4 regions of the Streptomyces sp. NPDC002958 genome follow, and region 1 is predicted to be linked to each of the others. Evidence: riboswitches for the same ligand, from Rfam matches in the RefSeq annotation. Region 1 holds a riboswitch; each other region holds the start of a gene.
What was found. Region 1 has a riboswitch for cyclic di-AMP ahead of ACZ3IC_RS10920 (M23 family metallopeptidase). Riboswitches for the same ligand answer to the same signal wherever they lie in the genome.
Positions count from the first base shown of each region.

Region 1 (4,971 bases):
AGCGCCAAGGCCGCCGCCATCCTGCTGATCTTCCTGTTCCGAAGACGGGAGTTCAACGGGATCGTCGACGGCGTCGTCGTCGCCGGCTTCACCGCGAGCGGCTTCGCCTTCACCGAGAACATCCTCTACCTGGGCAACGCCTTCGGCGAGGACCAGCAGCTCGGCACCTCGGGCATCGTCTCGGTGACGGCTGCGACGTTCTTTGTACGGGCGGTGATGTCGCCGTTCGCGCATCCGCTCTTCACGGTTCTGACCGGAATGGGCTTCGGGCTCGCGGCGGCCGGTGCTCGGCATCGGCGGATCCGCCGTATCGCGCTGCCGCTGCTGGGTCTCGTCCTCGCCATGGGCATGCACGCCCTGTGGAACGGGTCGGCGTCCTTCGGCCCGTACAGCTTCTATGCCGTGTACGGGGTGTTCATGGTCCCGGTCTTCGGCCTGGTGACCTGGCTGGCGATCTGGTCGCGCCAGCATGAGCTGCGTACCCTCTCCGCCGAGCTGCCCGCCTATGCGGCGGCCGGCTGGCTGACCCCCGCCGAACCACTCGCCCTCTCCTCGATGCGGGCCCGCGGCATGGCGCGCGACGCGGCACGCCAACGACACGCCGCCGCAGCAACAGCAGCAGCAGCAGCTCAGGGAAGCTGGGGAAACCCGTACGGACCGGTGTACGCGCCGGGACACAGGCCGGCGCACGGACCCGGAGGACCGCGGCGCGGGCCGTCGGCCCAGGTCAGAGCACATGCCAAAGCACAGGCCAAGGCCCACGGCAGGGCTGCCGCCCGCGCCGTCGCCGAGTACGAATCGTTCGCGACGTCACTGGCCTCGCTGCGTCGGCAAGCCCGCCGCGGGGCAGCGGGCCCGGACTTCGCCGAGCGCGAGCTTGAGCTGTTGCACCACCTCTGGCAGCGCAGGGACGTGGCCGCTCCCGCCCTGACGTACGCGGCGCAGGCGACGGGCCGCCTGCGCGCCCACCACCTGTCTCCGCACACGCAGTACGGCGGCTACAGCCACAATCCCTACCTGGCCCCACCCCGGACGCCGGCCCCGGGCCGGCCTCTGTCTCCGTACGAACCACCGCCACCTCGCTAGGACCCGGCGTTCCTGTCGTTCCTGTCGTTCCGAACAGGAACGCCACGCACGCCGCCCTCGTTGCCCGGGAGCCGGGAGGAGTAGGCGTCGGCGGCATCAATGAAGTTGCCACCCGCCGCGGCGTAAGCGTCCAGCACGGCGAACGACTGCGCCTCGTCGGCGGTCCAGCCGAAGACGTTCCCACCGAGGGCGAGCGGGAAGACGCGGAGGTCGGAAGGCCCGGCTCACGAAGAGAAGTTCATGAATGGATCAACGGATTTCGGAAGGTCCGCTATTCCGGTGGGCCCGCTGTTCCGACAGACCGGCAGCCCTGACGTCGGGGGGGAGCGTCAGGGCTGCCGGGGTTCAAAGGCCGGTGAACCGGCGCACATCACGAGGGCCTGGGAATAGGCCGACGGATCAGGGGTTGAGACCCTTGCTCTGCAGCCAGGCCATCGGGTCGATGCCCGTACCGGAGGGGGTGTGGACCTCCAGGTGGAGGTGTGCCCCCGTCACATTGCCGGTCGCGCCGACCCGGCCGATGGTCTCACCGGTCGTGACCTTCTGGCCGACGCTGACGTTGATCGAGGACTGGTGGCTGTACCACACCTCCGTACCGTCCTCGAGCTCCAGCACCGTGTGGTAGCCGTACGAACCGGACCAGCCGGCCGACTTGATGGTGCCACCGTGCACGGCCTTGATCGGCGTGCCCGCCGCCGCCGCGAAGTCGAGGCCGGTGTGGTGGCCGGAGGACCACATCGAACCGGATTGGCCGAAGGTCGAGCTGATCGTGTACGAGGAGGTCGGCATGGCGTAGCTGGCGGCGAGCTTGGCAAGCCGCAGGGCCTCGGCCTTCGCTTCGGCCTTCGCCTTGGCCTCTTCCTCCGCCTTCTTCTTCTCGGCGGCGGCCTTGGCCTCGGCGTCGGCCTGCTGCTTCTTGGCCTCGGCGGCGGCCTTCTCCGCGGCCTCCCTCTCCTGGGCCGCCTTGGCCTCGGCGTCGGCGGCGTCCTGCTGCTGCTCGGCCTGCTGGAGGATGCGGGCGCGAAGCGCCTCGCCCGCGTCCACCGTGCCCTGCTCGGCCTCGGCGGTGGTGAGGCCGGCGGTGGTGAGCGGGGCGGCAGCGACGGCCGCGTCGGCTTCGGACTCGCCGGAGAGCAGAGAGCCCACGCCGGGAAGGGACTCGGCGTCAGGGAGGTTGTCCGCGACGGAGTCGGGGAGGGAGATGGAGACGGGCGGCTTGCTCTGCGCGGTGGCCATGCCGCCCGCACCCACCGCCGCGATGACGCCGACCCCGAGCACCGTGGAGCTACGGGCAAGTCCGTTGCGCTGCTTGGCGACGCGGTGCTTGCCGCGCACGGGGCGTACGGACTCCTCGGTGGGGTTCCACTCGCCCCAGCTTCTGTCGGGTTCACCGTTCCCGTCAGCGCGGAACTCGCTGACTTCGCTGCCGAACTCACCGGCGACGTCGCCGCCCTGCCCGGTGCCGTAACGGGTGCCGAACACCGTTCCCGTCCCGGCGGTTCCGTAGTCAGGGTTGAACCGGGAGGGGGCCTCGGGGGCAGGCTTGTTGGACGCCACGGGGGCGCGCTCCTTTCCTTCCTTCTCGCCTACCGGGTTAGCTGACGGGTTCGGAGCAGGAAGGTCTCCTACGGACCCCTCTGCCTCTCACGAGACACAGGTGTCCGATTCACCCCATGTAGGTGGTTCCCCGGTTCCCTTGCGGAATTCGGCGCTCGCGCACGGTGCCGCCACTGACGACGGCTGGGACGACCGCGCTGCGTTATCGAACGTTAATAGACACACGGGCCTGATTCCAAGCCGTTCCCACTGATCGTTCACGTCTTTGGCCTGGACTTTACGGGACACAACCGGGTGGAATAGGATGAGTTGATCGCCCCTCAGCCATCACCCATCTTCTGACGTTGCGTCAAACGTTATGCGGAGCGGCGCCTTTCGGTTACGTACGGTGGCATCCGCCGCCCAGGGCCACCGCCCGGCCCACACGAAGCATCCAGCCCGTGATCTCCCGCCCGGTACGCGCGCGGCTGCGGACGGCACCGCACCCCGGCCCCAGGCTCGCCGGAGCGAAGTCGTGCGGCGACTCCTCATCGACCAATGGGGGTACGCACGTGGCGCAGCTCACACACCGACCGGACCTGCTCCTTCGCGGGCCCACGGGCCGGCCGTACCGCACCCCGGAAAGCGACGCGGAAATGAATCAGGCCCGGCACGCTGCATGCGTGCCGGGCCTGATTCTTCAGTAGCGGGGACAGGATTTGAACCTGCGACCTCTGGGTTATGAGCCCAGCGAGCTACCGAGCTGCTCCACCCCGCGTCGGTGAACACAACTCTACGGCATGTCCGGCGCACTCATGACCACTCGGCGAATCACGACCGCCGGGCGCCCGGTCCGTGCGCCCGGCGCGGCCCCGCCTCCACCCGGTCGCCGACCCCGGCCCCCTGTCGCCCTCCCCGCACGCCACCCAGGGAATCACCCCGGAGGACGGCCCCGAACGACAACAAGCGAGGGTGGATATGCAGTGATATGACTGATTTAACTTCAGCCAGTCGACGCGATGAACTCGCGGTGATCGGGGAGCCGACCATGGACGATTACCCCCTGCTCAACCTCTTCTGGACCATGCTCTGGTTCTTCCTCTGGATCATGTGGCTGTTCCTGCTCTTCAAAGTCGTCACGGACATCTTCCGCAGCGAAGACCTCGGCGGCTGGGGCAAGGCCGGCTGGCTCGTCGTGGCCCTGGTGCTGCCGTACATCGGCGTCCTGGTGTACGTGATCGCGCGCGGCAGGTCCATGGGGAAGCGGGACATCAGCGACGCGCAGCACCGTGAGGCGGCCTTCAGGGCGTACGTGCGGGAGGCCGCCGGCACCTCCGACGCGAAGGGCCCGAGACAGGGCGGCCACGTCGATGACCTGGCGAAGCTCGCCGAGCTCATGGACAAGGGGGCCATCACGAACGAGGAGTACCAGCGGGCGAAGACGAAGCTCCTCGTCTGAGCGCACCCCCACACTCCCGCAACCGTGACGCGTATGTCTCTCTCCCCCCGGTCCAGCGGACTGGCACAGCCCCCGGACCGCGGGGAGGCTTGAGACATCAGCTAACGGTGGCCGTTTCCTCCTGCGGTTCTCGGGGCGCCGGAGCATCGGTGTACATCTGCATACACCGACGGCCCGGCAGGGGAGGCCGGACGAGGTGCGGTCCCCATCTCGGCGAGCAGGGAGATGGCCGGACCATGAACGTCACCACGCTCGAAACCCTGGACGCGATGAGGACGTCGCTGCGCGGTCCCGTCATCGGTCCGCAGGACCCGGAGTACCGAACCGCCCACACGGTCTACAACGCCATGATCGACAAACGTCCGGCGGCCGTGGTGCGGTGCGGCGACACGGCGGACGTCATGGCCGCGGTCGATTTCGTCCGGGACAAGGGGCTCGTGCTCGCGGTCCGCGGCGGCGGACACAGCGGCGCCGGCCTGTGCCTGGTGGACGACGGCGTCACCATCGACCTGTCACCCATGCGCTGGGCGCATATCGACCCCACCTCGCGAACAGCCACGGTCGGCGGCGGCGCCACGCTCGGCGACCTCGACCACGCCGCGCACGCCTTCCAACTGGCCACCCCCTCCGGAATCCTGTCGACCACCGGCGTCGGCGGCCTCGCCCTGGGCGGCGGCCACGGCTACCTCACCCGCAGATACGGCCTGACGGCCGACAACCTGCTGGCCGCGGACGTGGTCCTGGCGGACGGCACCTGTGTGACGGCGAACGGCACCACTCACCCCGACCTGTTCTGGGCGCTGCGCGGCGGAGGCGGGAACTTCGGCATCGTCACCTCCTTCACCTTCCGGATGCACCCGGTGGACACCGTGGGAGTCGCCATCACCCTG
Region 1 is NZ_JBVHDS010000005.1:18,502-23,472, forward strand. Features, by position in the region: gene ACZ3IC_RS10910 (PrsW family intramembrane metalloprotease) at 1-1,086, shown strand, start outside; partial or broken gene ACZ3IC_RS10915 (aldo/keto reductase) at 1,137-1,307, opposite strand; gene ACZ3IC_RS10920 (M23 family metallopeptidase) at 1,486-2,643, opposite strand; cyclic di-AMP (ydaO/yuaA leader) riboswitch at 2,655-2,807, opposite strand; tRNA gene ACZ3IC_RS10925 (tRNA-Met) at 3,327-3,400, opposite strand; gene ACZ3IC_RS10930 (SHOCT domain-containing protein) at 3,671-4,081, shown strand; gene ACZ3IC_RS10935 (FAD-binding oxidoreductase) at 4,318-4,971, shown strand, end outside.

Region 2 (4,971 bases), on a different contig from region 1:
ACCGACCCGTACCCGGCCTACGCCTGGCTGCGCGAGCACAGCCCCGTGCACCGGACCGCGCTGCCCAGCGGCGTCGAGGCCTGGCTCGTGACCCGGTACGCGGACGCCCGGCAGGCGCTCGCCGACGCCCGGCTCTCCAAGAACCCGGCACATCACGCCGAGCCGGCGCACGCCAAGGGGAAGACGGGTATCCCGGGTGAACGCAAGGCGGAGCTGATGACGCATCTGCTGAACATCGACCCGCCCGACCACACCCGCCTTCGCCGCCTCGTATCCAAGGCGTTCACCCCGCGCCGGGTCGCCGAGTTCGCGCCGCGCGTGCAGGAGCTGACGGACCGCCTCATCGACCGCTTCGTCGCGGAGGGGAAGGCGGACCTCATCCATGACTTCGCGTTCCCGCTCCCCATCTATGCGATCTGCGATCTCCTCGGCGTCCCGCCGGAGGACCAGGACGACTTCCGGGACTGGGCGGGCATGATGATCCGCCACGGCGGCGGCCCGCGCGGCGGGGTGGCCAGGTCGGTGAAGAAAATGCGCGGCTATCTCGCCGAACTGATCCACCGCAAGCGGGAGAACCCGGGGGACGACCTGATCTCGGGGCTGATCCGGGCCAGCGACCACGGCGAGCACCTCACCGAGAACGAGGCCGCGGCCATGGCCTTCATCCTGCTCTTCGCAGGGTTCGAGACGACGGTCAACCTCATCGGCAACGGGGTGTATGCCCTGCTGCGCAACCCCGGACAGCGTGAGCGGCTGCAGCGCTCCCTCGACGCGGGGGAGAGCGAGCTGCTGGAGACCGGGATCGAGGAACTGCTGCGGTACGACGGTCCGGTGGAGCTGGCGACCTGGCGCTTCGCCACCGAGCCGATGACGCTCGGCGGACAGGACATCGCGGCCGGCGATCCCGTGCTCGTCGTGCTGGCCGCCGCCGACCGTGACCCGGAACGCTTCGAGGACCCCGACACGCTCGACCTCGCACGGCGTGACAATCAGCACCTCGGATACGGGCACGGCATCCACTACTGCCTGGGAGCACCGCTCGCCCGGCTGGAGGGACAGACCGCGCTCACCACGCTTCTGAGGCGCCTTCCGGACCTGCGACTTGCGGTGAAACCTACCGATTTGCGGTGGCGTGGCGGGCTCATCATGCGTGGACTGCGCACGCTCCCTGTGGAGTTCACGCCGGGGCTCGCCCCGACGTCACCTGACGCATCGTCAACTCTGTGACTTTCACGTGATCTGTGCTGCATCGACTTGTGACACGCGTTCGAGTCCCGCTAGGTTCACCGTTCGACTCACCAGTCACTCGTCAGTCACACGGAAGGCAACCCCATGGGCTCCGCGAACGGCAGACACCGTCGCCCTCGTCAGGCACCCGCCATCGTCGTCGCCGCGGGCGTGACCGGATCGGCCATCGCCATCCCGCTGCTCGGCGCGACAGGTGCGTACGCGGCCGACGCCACGACCTGGGACCAGGTGGCCGAGTGCGAGAGCGGTGGCATGTGGAGCGCCGACCTCGGTAACGGCTTCTACGGCGGCCTGCAGTTCTCGCAGGAGACCTGGAAGGCGTACGGCGGCGAGTCCTACGCCCCGCGTGCCGACCTCGCCAGCCGCTCGCAGCAAATCGCCGTGGCCGAGAAGGTTCTGGACGACCAGGGACCGCGGGCGTGGCCCAGTTGTGCGGTCATCTCCGGCCTCGCGAAGGACGGGGCGTTGCCCGGTGTCGACCCGGGGTCCGTGCCCTCCAACGAGCCGACGCGGAGCGCGGAGTCGTCCGATGGTGCCACGTCGTCGGACGGCGCATCGGACACCGTGGACGGCTCCAAGGGCTCCAAGGGCTCGGACGTGACCGACGAGCCGGCCGGCAAGGCCAAGCCCTCCGCGAAGCCGTCGACCACCACGTCGACCGCCCCGTCCTCCGAAGCGCCCGATTCGTCCAACTCGTCAAGTACATCTGATTCATCCGATTCGTCCAGCGGTGTGGGTGGCAAGCACCGTGGCGCGCCGGCCCCCGAGGGGAGTCGGAACGCGAACGGCGGTGATGGGCGCGAGTCGGGTCGTCATGCCTCCCGCGGTGCCGGTGACGCGCGCGACGCGGGTGCGGCGGCCGCCGACGGCGCGTACACCGTCCGTCCCGGCGACAACCTCTGGGCGATTGCTGATGCACAGAAGGTTCCTGGTGGGTGGTCGGCGCTCTACGAGGCCAACAGGGGGGCCGTCGGCTCCGACCCGGACCTCATCCTCCCTGGCCAGAGCCTCGATCTCGCCTTGAAGGCCGAGTGAGGGCAGTCTGAAAATCGGTTAAAAGGGCCGCAAAAGCCGGGTAGTTAAGAGACCTATGTCCGTTTATGTGCATGTGAGACATGGGTCTCTTTGCGTCAACTGGCGTGTCGCGCCTGGGGAACCCTTCCATGCCGCCCTCACCTGCGAAAACGGTGATTCCTTGGGCGCGAGTAAGGGCTGATTGTCCGATGTGTGCGTCTTTGAATGTGAGAGTTGCGTATGTTTACGTTCGAAATCGCTCGCACCGCGGGCCCCGTCGACCGTCACGCCGAATCCTGCCGTCGGTCGAAGGGAACAGACGCGTAAAGCGCCGTAGGCAGGAGCGGGGGACCCAGGTAAGCGCCGGGCCCGATCGTCGAAAGACGCGTCAGGACCGGCTTGGGGTGAAGTCGCGCGCTAGGACGTGCGACCGGGCAACTCACTTGGCCCGAACCCGACAGCTCACCTCGTAGGCGTCGGTGAGGGGAAGTTCCATGCTGTTTTCCAGCAAGGGCAAGCATCGCCGCCCGTCCAAGGCCGTCCGTATCGCCACGCTCGCCGGCGTCGCCGGTACCGCTGTGGCCGTTCCGCTGATGGGTGCGACCAGCGCCTCGGCCGCCTCTGTCGCCACCTGGGACGCCGTCGCCCAGTGCGAGTCCGGCGGCAACTGGTCCATCAACACCGGCAACGGCTACTACGGCGGTCTGCAGTTCTCGCAGTCCAGCTGGGCCGCCGCCGGCGGTACGCAGTACGCCCCCCGTGCCGACCTGGCCACCAAGGCCCAGCAGATCGCCACCGCCGAAAAGCTCCTCGACATCCAGGGCCCGGGTGCCTGGAGCTGTGCCGCTGCCGGCAACCTGACCAACGACGGCGTCGACCCGGGCGTCGACACCGGCTCCTCCTCGGAGTCCTCCTCCGCGCCCACCGAGCAGCAGAGCACCCCGGCCGCGCCGGAGCAGCAGTCGCAGCCGGCCCAGCAGGCGCAGCCGCAGGAAGCCGAGCGTGCCGAGGCCCCCGCCGCCTCCCGCTCGGACCGCTCCGCCGCCCCGCAGGCCGAGTCGGAGGAGACCGTCACCACCCCGACTGGCGAGCAGGTCGAGAAGGGCGACGGCGAGTACGTGGTCGCCTCCGGTGACTCCCTGAGCGAGATCGCCGCCGACCACAACGTCGAGGGCGGCTGGCAGCAGCTGTTCGAGCTGAACCAGGACATCGTCAAGGACGCCGACCTGATCTACCCGGGTCAGCAGCTGCACCTGACGAAGTAGTCCAGGCCCTCTCCCCCTGAGCACCCCGGCCCGGCGCGCATTCCCCCCGTATGCGCCGGGCCGGGGTTTCTGTGCGCGCGACACCTCCGCGCGGTGCTTGCGTGCGGTGCCTGTACAGGGAGTGCCTGCATAGAGGGAGTGCTTGTGCAGGGAGTGTCGGCTGTCACACGGGGAACGCAGGCCGTGTGTGATCGTTCAACTGTTGTAGTCGTTAGCCAGTAAAATTCCTGCTGTTTGCCCGGTAATGTGCGCTCCTGGGTCTTTTTCCGTCCCAGGGGACGGGCGGTCGTCCGACTGAGCGGGCCGGGCCGGTTAGGCTCTTGTCGCAAGGCCGAAGTGACCCTGCACAACCAGTGTCATATCCCAGAAGGAGATGCCTCGTGCCGTCCATCGACGTCGTCGTAGCCCGGGAAATCCTCGACTCCCGGGGGAACCCCACGGTCGAGGTCGAGGTTGGTCTCGACGACGGCAGCACGGGTCGTGCTGCCGTGCCGTCCGGCGCCTCCACCGGTGCGTTCGAGGCCATTGAGCTTCGCGACGGTGACCCCAACCGTTACCAGGGCAAGGGCGTGGAGAAGGCCGTCCTCGCTGTCATCGAGCAGATCGGCCCGGAGCTCGTCGGCTACGACGCGACCGAGCAGCGGCTGATCGACCAGGCGATGTTCGACCTTGACGCCACCGAGAACAAGGGCTCGCTCGGCGCCAACGCCATCCTCGGCGTCTCGCTGGCCGTCGCCCACGCCGCCTCCGAGGCCTCGGACCTGCCGCTGTTCCGCTACCTCGGTGGCCCGAACGCGCACCTGCTGCCCGTTCCGATGATGAACATCCTCAACGGTGGGTCGCACGCCGACTCCAACGTGGACATCCAGGAGTTCATGATCGCCCCGATCGGCGCGGAGTCCTTCTCCGAGGCCCTGCGCTGGGGCGCCGAGGTCTACCACACGCTGAAGAAGGTCCTGAAGACCAAGGGCCTTTCGACCGGTCTCGGTGACGAGGGTGGCTTCGCGCCGAACCTGGAGTCGAACCGCGCCGCCCTCGACCTCATCATCGAGGCCATCAAGGAAGCCGGCTACGCCCCGGGCAAGGACATCGCGCTCGCGCTCGACGTCGCCGCGTCCGAGTTCTACAAGGACGGCACGTACGAGTTCGAGGGCAAGTCCCGCTCGGCCGCCGAGATGACCGAGTACTACGAGGAGCTCGTCTCCGCTTACCCGCTGGTCTCCATCGAGGACCCGCTGTACGAGGACGACTGGGCCGGCTGGAAGGTCATCACCGACAAGCTGGGCGCCAAGGTGCAGATCGTCGGCGACGACCTGTTCGTCACCAACCCGGAGCGTCTGGCCCGCGGCATCGAGGAGGGCTCCGCCAACGCCCTGCTCGTCAAGGTCAACCAGATCGGTTCGCTGACCGAGACGCTGGACGCCGTCGAGCTGGCCCAGCGCAA
Region 2 is NZ_JBVHDS010000001.1:321,107-326,077, forward strand. Features, by position in the region: gene ACZ3IC_RS01565 (cytochrome P450 family protein) at 1-1,227, shown strand, start outside; gene ACZ3IC_RS01570 (LysM peptidoglycan-binding domain-containing protein) at 1,333-2,283, shown strand; cyclic di-AMP (ydaO/yuaA leader) riboswitch at 2,582-2,753, shown strand; gene ACZ3IC_RS01575 (transglycosylase family protein) at 2,757-3,527, shown strand; gene eno (phosphopyruvate hydratase) at 3,908-4,971, shown strand, end outside.
Region 2: linked by a shared signal. The riboswitch ahead of ACZ3IC_RS01575 (transglycosylase family protein) and the one ahead of ACZ3IC_RS10920 (M23 family metallopeptidase) in region 1 are both predicted to bind cyclic di-AMP.

Region 3 (4,971 bases), on a different contig from region 1:
CCATCTGTCCCGGCTCGAAACGGGTCGTCGGCAGCCTTCACTGCCGATGCTCCTCGGTCTTGCCAGGATCTACGGTACGACGGTTTCCGAACTGCTCGGCGAGACCCCTCCGGAACGTGAGGCGATCATCCGCGGCGGTAGGTTCGAAGGGGCCGAGGCCGACGGCTGGATGTATCAGCAGGCCGGGGGATCCGGCCGGGCGATGCAGGCGCTCCGTGTCCGGGTTCCGTACGGCGCACAGGGTGATCTCGTGCGCGTCCATCCCGGCGAGGAGTGGCTGTATGTGCTCGTCGGGCACCTCCGGGTCACACTCGGGGAGACCGTGCACGATCTCCTCCCTGGCGACAGTGCGCACTTCGACTCGCTCACCCCGCACCGGATCGCGGCCGTCGACCGCGACGGTGCCGAGTTGCTCTTCGTCCACACCCTGCTGCAGAGCCCCGCTGCCGAGCTGTGTCTCGGCAGCGGCATCCACCGTCGCTGAGACCGGGTTCCCCGGTCGCCAGAGAGGACTGTCATGTCCGATTCAGAAAACTTCGACCCGCTCGGGTCCAAGAAGACATACGAAGCCCAGGAGCGGAAGTTTCCGCGCGGCGTGGTGATCCGGCTGTTCGCCTATCTCATCGCCGGACACATCTTCGCCGCCTTCCTCTACCTGCTCTTCGCGGTGGCCGGCGAGGGCTGACCACCGCCGACGGGCGGGTCCGGCTACGCCTCGTCGAGGAGCCGGTCACGCAGCCGCTCACGGGTCTGCGGAGCGAGCTTCAGGCCCTCGGAGAAATAGCGCTCCGTGCCGCCCCAGGTCTCCTCGATGGTGGCGAAGACCGCGGCGAGGTAGTCGGCATGGGCGCCGAAGAGCGGATTGAGCAGCTCCATCACCTCGGCCGACATGCCGTCCGCCGAGGTGTCGCTGCGGTGCACCTTGTAGCGGCGGTGGGCGTCGTTGGACTTGAGGTAGTCGGCCTCGATGGCGTCGCGCTCGACGCCGACCGCGAGCAATGACACCGCGATCGACAGACCGGCCCGGTCCTTGCCCGCCGCGCAGTGCATCAACGCCGGAACACTGTCCTCGGCCAGGGCGTGCAGGACCCGGCTGTGCTCAGCGGTACGGTCTCGGATGATCGCGCGATACGAGGCGATCATCCGGTTCGTTCCCTTGCCGCCGGCGAGGATGGAGCGCAGCTGGTCGAGGTCGCCGTCGCGGACCATCCGCCAGAACTCGGCGCCGTCCGCGGGGTCGGAGAGCGGGATGCTCAGATTCCGTACGCCCGGCAGCTCCACGTCCAGGCCGTCGAGCCGGTGGTCGGCCGCATTGCGGAAGTCGAAGACCGTGTGCAGACCGAGGCCGCCGAGGAAGGCGGCGTCCTCGGCGGTGGCGTGCGCGAGGTGACCGCTGCGGAAGAGCCGTCCATGCCGCACCCGCCGGCCGTCCACGGTGGGCAGCCCGCCCACATCACGGAAGTTGCGGACACCCGTCAGCTCGGGTTCCGCCGACGGGACCTGCGGCAACTGCTGCGTCACAGTGACTCCTGGAGTGTCTGGCGTCGACGCGAGTCGCCGACGAGGCCACTTCCGCGACGATACGACATTGATTCCTCAGGCAATCATCTCGGCCTTCGCTTGTCGACACTTCCGTGAACCCCGGTGCCCCTGCGGCGAATTTGCCCGGTGAATTCCGTGCAGGGTCATTGCCCGCCATCCCGGCGATGATCGATGATGTGCGAAAATGTTGGAATGTGGGGGTGATGGTCAAGGCTGGCGACAAGGGCTGGACCTGGTTGCTCGCCGGGGCGAGCAGCAGTACGCACTGCGCCCTCACCGAACGGGATGAGCTGGTCCATCTGCACCGGGGGTCGCGGATCCCCCACGCCGCCGCCGAAGCCCCTGACCGCAGCGCCCGAGTCGCCCTTCAGGGGTTTTGAATCCCCGCTCGACGGCCGTGAGGAGTACCCGGTGGAGGGTGGCCCCGGTTGCGCTCGGCTGGTCCGGGGCGTGGCGGATCTCCGTACAGCGGCTCTCCGACGGGCTGGTGCAGATCACCGGTGGTGCCGGCTGCGACGACGCGGGGCTGCTGCTGCTCGCACCGGGGGAGTCGTACGTCACACCCGTCTTCGCCGGCCTGTGGAGTGTGGAGGGATTCGGCGGGGCGAGCCGGGCCTGGCATGTCTGGCAGCTGGCCCATGTGGCCCGGACGCGGAGAGTTTGCGGCCGGTGCTCTACAACTCCTGGGAGGCGACCGGCTTCGACATCTCGCAGGAGCAGCAGCGCGCCCTCGTCGAGCGCGCCGCCGTGATGGGCGTCGAGCTGTTCGTCGTGGACGACGCATGGTTCGGGCAGCGCGCCAGCGACCGGGCAGGGCTGGGCGACCGGACGCCGAATCCACACCCCTTTTCCGGCGGACTGAAGCCGCTTGCCGACGAAGTGCACGGGTTCGGAATGCAGTTCGGTATCCGGGTAGAGCCGGAAATGATCAATGCCGACAGCGATCTCTGTCGCGCGCACCCTGACTGGGTGCAGCGCTTCCCCGGGTGTGCGCGAGGGTGCTGAGGCTCCGGCGCGGATGACGGGCATGACGTGTCCGTAATAGGCCGATTTGGCATAACTTGCCCCGCCGGCGCGGGAGATGGTCGCCCTGTCGTGAGCGGGATCATATCCGTGACGGTGCGTGCAGGAGGGGTGGTCGGGTATTCCATGCGTGGCGCGGAAATTCAAGATCCTTAATCCACGGAGTGTGACCGGAATTCCGCGCCGATTTCCCGGCGCGGATTCCGGTACGGAACCAGTGGCTTGTTCTTGCCGTCCCGACTCGCTTACGGTCGCCGTCAATCCGGACGGACCGCCTAATCCTGCCGCCGTCCGGAATTCACATCCACTCATCGTGTGGCAGGAGCGGGGGAACCAGGTAAGCCGCCGATCGGAGAATTCCGGCCGGCTCGGGGTGAAGCCGCGTTCAGCGCGGCCGGGCATCTCCAGCCCGAACCCGACAGCTCACCTCGTAGGCGCCGGAGAGGAAGCACCACATGCCCATATCGGGTAAGCACCGTCGTACGAAGTCCAGCACCATCGCCCGTGGCGTCGCCGCCGCAGCCACCGGCGGCGCCGTCATCGCACTGCCGCTGCTCGGTGCCACCGGCGCCGCCGCCGCGGAGCAGGCCGCCCCCGCCGCCCCGCAGTCGGCCTCCGCAGCCCCGGCCAAGCCGGTCGCGCAGAAGCAGGACGCCACCACGACGTACTCCGTCGTCTCCGGTGACTACCTGTCAAAGATCGCCGACGAGCAGGGGATCGAGGGCGGCTGGCAGAAGCTGTACCAGGACAACCGCGAGGTCGTCGGCGAAGACCCCAGCCTGATCTTCCCGGGCATGGAGCTGACGCTCGACGGCAAGGCGGGGGGCCACTCCGCGCCCACCGGTGCCGGTACGGACTCGTCCCTCCCGTCGAAGGCTCCGTCGGCGCCTTCGTCGGCCGCGGAGAAGTCCGTCCCGGCCGAGTCCGCCCCGGCCGAGGCCTCTACGGCCACGGAGTCCCAGGCCTCGACCTCCGCCCCGGCCGACCAGAACAACAGCTCCGGCTACAGCCACCCGGTCCCCGGCAACCACACCACCGGATACCGTGCCTCCGGCTCGAACTGGTCCAGCGGCAGCCACACCGGGATCGACTTCCCCGTCTCCACCGGCACCAGCGTGAAGGCCATCACCTCCGGCACCGTCGTCAGCGCCGGCTGGGGTGGCGCGTACGGCAACGAGGTCGTCATCAAGCACGCCGACGGCCACTACTCGCAGTACGGCCACCTGTCCTCGATCTCCGTCTCCGAGGGCCAGACCGTGAGCAACGGTCAGCAGATCGGCCTTTCCGGCGCCACCGGCAACGCCACCGGACCGCACCTGCACTTCGAGGTCCGCACGGGCCCGGCGTACGGCTCGGACATCGATCCGATCGCCTTCCTGGCTTCGCACGGCATCTACGTCTGAGCCGAACGGCAGGGACGCTGAGCAACAAGGCATGACCTGAGAAAAGCGGAAGGGCGGTGCGCGGCGGCGCACCGCCCTTCCGCTTATTCCCTCTTTACCAAAGCCTTACAGGGTGGCCCATCTCACCACCCGTCAACCCTTTATTACGGTCGCGTAGGTCACATTCGGCGGTGCAGGATAAGCGTTTATGGCAGACGATTCGAGAAAAAACCAACGTGGCGTCATCAACCGACAATGCGTCATCGGGTCGTACGCAGCGATTGGCGACAGCTTCACCGAGGGAGTCGGTGACCCCGGCCCGGACGGGACCTTCGTCGGCTGGGCGGACCGTTTCGCGGTACTTCTCGCGGACCAGCTCCCGGACTCCGATGCGGCGACGAGCACCGAAGGCTCCGCTCACGGGAATTTCAGGTACGCCAATCTCGCCGTACGCGGACGCCTCCTCGACCAGATCGTCGAGGAGCAGGTGCCGCGCGCCAAGGAGCTCGCACCCGACCTGGTGAGCTTCTGCGCGGGCGGCAATGACATCATCAGGCCCGGCACCGACCCCGACGACGTGGCCGAGCGCTTCGAGCGCGCGGTCGCCGAGCTGACCGCATCGGTCGGCACCGTCCTGGTCACCACCGGCTTCGACACCCGTGGTGTTCCCGTGCTGCGCCATCTGCGCGGCAAGATCGCCACCTACACCGCCCATGTGCGGTCCATCGCCGACCGACACGACTGCCCGGTCCTCGACCTGTGGTCGCTCCGGTCCGTTCAGGACAGGCGCGCCTGGGACGACGACCGGCTCCATCTGTCGCCCGAGGGACACACCAGGGTCGCGCTGCGCGCCGCCCAGGTCCTCGGCCTCGATGTGCCTGCCGACCCCGACCAGGAATGGCCCCCGCAAGCACAGCGCGGCACGCTCGAAGTACGGCGCGACGACATCCACTGGGCGCGCGAGTACCTGGTGCCGTGGATCGGGCGACGGCTGCGCGGTGAGTCCTCCGGCGACCACGTCGAG
Region 3 is NZ_JBVHDS010000011.1:72,141-77,111, reverse strand. Features, by position in the region: gene ACZ3IC_RS20705 (helix-turn-helix domain-containing protein) at 1-484, shown strand, start outside; gene ACZ3IC_RS20700 (DUF6126 family protein) at 518-685, shown strand; gene ACZ3IC_RS20695 (tyrosine-protein phosphatase) at 709-1,521, opposite strand; partial or broken gene ACZ3IC_RS20690 (alpha-galactosidase) at 1,746-2,538, shown strand; cyclic di-AMP (ydaO/yuaA leader) riboswitch at 2,861-3,017, shown strand; gene ACZ3IC_RS20685 (M23 family metallopeptidase) at 3,021-3,968, shown strand; gene ACZ3IC_RS20680 (SGNH/GDSL hydrolase family protein) at 4,156-4,971, shown strand, end outside.
Region 3: linked by a shared signal. The riboswitch ahead of ACZ3IC_RS20685 (M23 family metallopeptidase) and the one ahead of ACZ3IC_RS10920 (M23 family metallopeptidase) in region 1 are both predicted to bind cyclic di-AMP.

Region 4 (4,971 bases), on a different contig from region 1:
TCCGCGTCGCCTCGGACCACCTCACTTCTGTACTCGGTTTCAGTGAGGGCGAAGCAGCCTGATGATCAAGCGTCTAGAGATGGTGAGATATCCGCCCTCAGCGAACAGAAAACAGCCTCCGACCTGGGACTTTTAGTGGATCACTAGGATCACGCTCCATTATATCCTTCTGTACGTCCTGTACATTTTGTACAGACGCTTGCGCAGGCCCCGCACAACCCCGGAGGAGAGGCATCGCCATGCTGTTCCGACCCACCGCCCGCTACGTACTGCCCGAGTTCACCGAGCGCACGACCAACGGGACGCGGACCCTCGACCCGTACTCCAAGCTGCTCGCCGAACGGATCGTCTTCCTCGGCACGCCGGTCGACGACACCGTGGCCAACGATCTGATCGCCCAGTTCATGTATCTGGAACACGCCGCCCCGGACCGGCCCATCTCCCTCTACATCAACTCCCCCGGCGGATCGTTCGGAGCCATGTCCGCGATCTACGACACGATGGAGTACCTCACCTGCGAGGTGGAGACCTACTGCCTCGGCCAGGCCGGTTCCTGTGCGTCGACACTGCTCGCCGCAGGCGCTCCCGGCCGACGGCACGCACTGCCCGGGGCCCGGGTCGTCGTACAGCAGCCCGCGCTCACCGAGCCGGTGCAGGGCCAGCCGTCCGATCTGGAGATCGAGGCACAGGAACTGGAGCGGGTCCGCGAGATGCTCACCGCAATGTTGGCCCGTCACACGGGCCGCAGCGCCGAGCAGATCGCCTCCGACATCGAGCGCGACCTCATTCTCGACGCGCCGGGCGCCAAGGCGTACGGCCTGGTGGACCACATCATGGAGAACCGAATGTCATCGCTCCCGCCGCACAGTGCGAGGTGAACGCCAGGTGCAGCCACCGGAGTTGCCGCCGCTCCCCGCACTGACGCGCGCCGAGGGGGAGTTCATCGACTGCTATCTCGAAGTCCTCGATCAACTGGGCCGGATCAACCCGGCCCGTGGCAGCGACACCTACGGCGCACTACGCGCCGCACAGGCGCTGGTCTCACGGGCGGGTGCGCTGCGCGACGCCCTCACGCTGATGCACGAGCGCGGCGAGACGCGGATCCATGCCGCCACCCTGGCGCGGGCGCTGCGTGTGCTCGACGGGGAACAGCGGGCCGGACGCGTCACCGTACCCCCCGCTCCCACGAGTTGATCGGCCCCTTCGTCTCCACGCCCGGCAGGGACCGGTCAGCTCCCCCTGATCCCACCCCCGACGGGGCTCGCTCAACTCACTCCACCCGCTTCCCACCAGCTTCGCTCAACTCCCCTGCTCGACACGCCCGGCAGGCAATTCGAAATTCCTCGCTCATTCGGCGTAGAAACTCCCCCTCACGAGGGATAGCTCAACTTGCGTATTCCGCGTGGCCAGTGAGCGGAATCCTTCATTCCACCCCTGGTACGACGCCGGTCCGAGTAACCGGCTCGGCCGTCGAAATCATCAAGTCCACCCGAACGGTGCAGTCGCGAGGAACCACACATATCGCTGTTCTCCCTCGGAAATCCGGCAGCAGGTGAGTCAAGATCCCTGGGACGACAAGCCCCCGCCACCGCGGCGGGGCGGTCCGGGCGGACGCCGAGTCCTGCCGCTGTCCGGATGCCTGGTCGACAGAAGTGGATCGGCAGGAGTGGAGGACCCGAGCACAACGGGTCGGCCGGATCACCGGTCGACCCTCGGGGTGAAGCCGCCGAGCGCGGCCGGGCAACTTCGCCAGCCCGAACCCGACAGGTCATCCTTCACAGGCGGCTGACGAAGGGTTGCGCATGGCTGCGCAGGTTCATGTCCCGTCTCTGCTCGCCCGGGCCGGTACGGCCTCGGTTCTGACTCTGGCCGCCGTCGGCGGCACCATACTGGCCCCGGGCGCCGCGACAGAAGCCCAGGCAGCGACTCTCTCGATGAAGGCACTCAACATCGCCGCGTCGAAGAAAGGATCGCCGTACAGGTGGGGGGCCACGGGCCCCAACCGCTTCGACTGCTCGGGCCTGACGGCCTATTCGTTCAAGAAGGCGGGCAAGAAGCTCCCCCGCACGGCCCAGCAGCAGTACAACAAGTCCCGCCATATCAAGCCCTCGCGCAGGAAACGCGGCGATCTGGTCTTCTTCCATTACGGCCGCAGCGTCTACCACGTGGGGATCTACGCCGGTCACGGCAAGATCTGGCACTCGCCGCGGACCGGCGCGGTGGTCCGGCTGGAGAAGATCTGGACAAAGGGTGTCTATTACGGGCGGGTCCGCTGATGCCTGTCCGGCGGATCAGGGGCGCGGTCCCGGCCGTGCCGTGATCCGCCGGGCAGTCCCCTGGGCCCCGCTGCCCGGCCGCCGGAGGCGCTTGACTCCACCGTCCGGCCGCCGGACAGGCGCTGGACTCCACGCTCGGCCGCCGGACAAGCGCTGGTCTCCGCCACTGATCCGCTCGTTCTCAGCGCAGCAGGGGGCCGAACACCAGTACCAGCCTTAACGCGGTGAGCGCCGCGCCGCTGCCACCCTCGATGGTGCGGGCGGTACGCGGCCGGCGCAGCCACCCGCCCAGCCCGTCCACCAGGAGCGCGGCCGGGCGGCGAGGGCGGGTGATCGTGCGCTCGAGAGAGCAGAGACGGGCGGATTGAGAGAGGGAAGCGGACGGATCGGGAGGTCCGTCAGCTCTGTACGGGGATGCTCCACGGGAGCGCGATCCAGACCGTCTTGCCGCCGTCGGCGGTGGGGGTGACGGTGAGCCGGCCCCCGCACTCCTTGGTCAGGCCACGGATGATCACCATGCCGCGCCCGTTGTCCTGCTGAACGGCGGCGGGCAGCCGCCGGGGCCAGCGCGGGTGACTGTCCGTCACCCCCAGATGCAGCTGCTCCTCCCGCTCCAGTCTCAGGTCCACGGTGAAGGTGGGTGACTGTCCGAACGTGTGCTGGACGGCGTTGGTCGTCAGCTCCGAGACGATGAGCTGGATTCCGTCAGCGAACTCCGTGTCGGTGACCAGGCCCCATTCGGTGAGCACTCCGGCCACATATCTCCGGGCCACCGAGACCGAGACCGGCTCGCTCGGCAGAGTGACACTTGCTTCTTGATGGTCTGCCATGGCGAGCCGTCCCTTTCCCACCCGGACCGACCCGCGATCGGCCCGGTTGCGCTTCGCGCCAGATTGCCACTGATGCTGCCCTCTGTGATGGCGATCCACCAAGATATGCATATATCTGTCGCTCAATGCGGTGAACCCTGCCCCGCAGGACCGTCAGTGGGCGTCACACTGTCCGCTCGGCAGAAAAGGGAGGGAGGCCGCAGATGCAGCACGGCCCCGCGGTACGACGCCGCAAGCTCGGGGAGGAGCTCCGGAGTCTGCGCCATGCGTCGGGACTGACCAGTCGGGACGCCGCGCGGATGCTCGGCTGGCACCAGTCGAAGGTGAGCCGGATCGAGACCGGTGTCAGTGGGGTGCGGCCGGTCGATGTGGCCCGGCTGCTGGACGCGTACGGCGTGGACGACGCTCAGCTGCGGACGCTCCTGGGGACCCTGGCGGGTTCGGCGGGCGGTGGCGGCACCGGGTGGTGGCATGCCTATCGCGGACTGATCCCGCCCCAGTACCGCGACTTCATCAGTCTGGAGTCCCAGGCGCGGACCGCACGCACCCTGGAGACCTCGGTGGTACCGGGGCTCCTTCAGACGGCCGACTACGCACGCGCGGTGACCCGGGCATCGCTGGACGGGTTACCCGCCGGCCAGCTGGACTCGCTGGTGGAGGTGCGGCTCTCCCGGCAGGGTGTGCTGCGGACCGATCCGCCGCTGCGACTGAGCGCGGTCCTCGACGAGGCGGTGCTGCGGCGCGAGGTCGGCGGGCGCCGAGTGATGAGAAACCAGCTGCGCCACCTGGCCCGTGTGGCTCAACTTCCCCACGTACAGATTCAGTTGCTTCCGTTCTCGGTCGGCGGCTATGCCGGCCTCACCGGACCTTTCGTTATCTTCTCATTTCCGAACACTTCTGATCTGGACGTGGTAGTTCTCGACCATTTGACGAGTAGCCTCTATCTGGAGCGGAAAGAAGACCTTGAGGCGTACAGCTCGGCCTTCCGCACGATGCAGTCACACGCGCTGTCGCCGCAGCACTCGTTGGACCTCATCGCCGCGATCGACCGCGACGGTCAGTGACTCCGGACCGCCCGAGGGGGGCGTCATGTCGGATTGCCTCGCACAGCACGAGCTACGGTGGCGGCGCAGCAGCCGCAGCACGGGTATGAACAACTGCGTGGAGGCCGCACCGTTCGATGATGGACGGCTGGCCGTGCGGGACTCCAAGGACGTGTCCAGGCCACCGCTGCGGTTCTCCGCGGCGGCCTGGACATCCTTCGTCTCCGGCCTGCACCGGGGTTCGGTCAGCTGACGGGAGCGGTTCGCCGCACGATCGCCACGGCGGTGGCGATCTGCTCCTGGGTCAGATCGGCTCGCGCGGTCAGTCGCAGCCGGGAGATGCCGTCCGGCACCGACGGCGGTCGGAAGCACCCCACCGCGATTCCCGCGGTGCGGCAGTCGGCCGCCCAGCGCACCGCCGCTTCCGCCGAGGGGGCCCGCACCGAGACCACGGCGGCGTCCGGGCGTACGGCGGTCAGACCGGCGGCGGTCAGCCGCTCGTACAGGGCGGTGGCGACCGCACGGGCCCGGCCGGCGCGCTCCGGCTCGCGGCGGAGCAGCCGCAGGCTGCCCAGGGCCGCGCCCGCCGCGGCCGGTGCGAGGCCCGTGTCGAAGATGAATGTACGGGCCGTGTTGACCAGGTGCTCGATGACCCGGGCCGGACCGAGGACCGCTCCGCCCTGGCTGCCCAGGGACTTGGAGAGGGTGAGCGTGGTGACGATTCCCTCGCCGCCCGCGAGACCGGCGGCGGCGAGGGCGCCCCGGCCGCCTTCCCCCAGCACGCCCAGCCCGTGCGCGTCATCGACGAGCAGCGCGGCGCCC
Region 4 is NZ_JBVHDS010000010.1:162,548-167,518, forward strand. Features, by position in the region: gene ACZ3IC_RS19800 (hypothetical protein) at 1-62, shown strand, start outside; gene ACZ3IC_RS19805 (ATP-dependent Clp protease proteolytic subunit) at 243-878, shown strand; gene ACZ3IC_RS19810 (hypothetical protein) at 886-1,194, shown strand; cyclic di-AMP (ydaO/yuaA leader) riboswitch at 1,627-1,799, shown strand; gene ACZ3IC_RS19815 (C40 family peptidase) at 1,803-2,276, shown strand; partial or broken gene ACZ3IC_RS19820 (LysE family translocator) at 2,458-2,586, opposite strand; gene ACZ3IC_RS19825 (ATP-binding protein) at 2,675-3,106, opposite strand; gene ACZ3IC_RS19830 (helix-turn-helix domain-containing protein) at 3,310-4,170, shown strand; gene ACZ3IC_RS19835 (DUF397 domain-containing protein) at 4,196-4,402, shown strand; gene ACZ3IC_RS19840 (8-amino-7-oxononanoate synthase) at 4,395-4,971, opposite strand, start outside.
Region 4: linked by a shared signal. The riboswitch ahead of ACZ3IC_RS19815 (C40 family peptidase) and the one ahead of ACZ3IC_RS10920 (M23 family metallopeptidase) in region 1 are both predicted to bind cyclic di-AMP.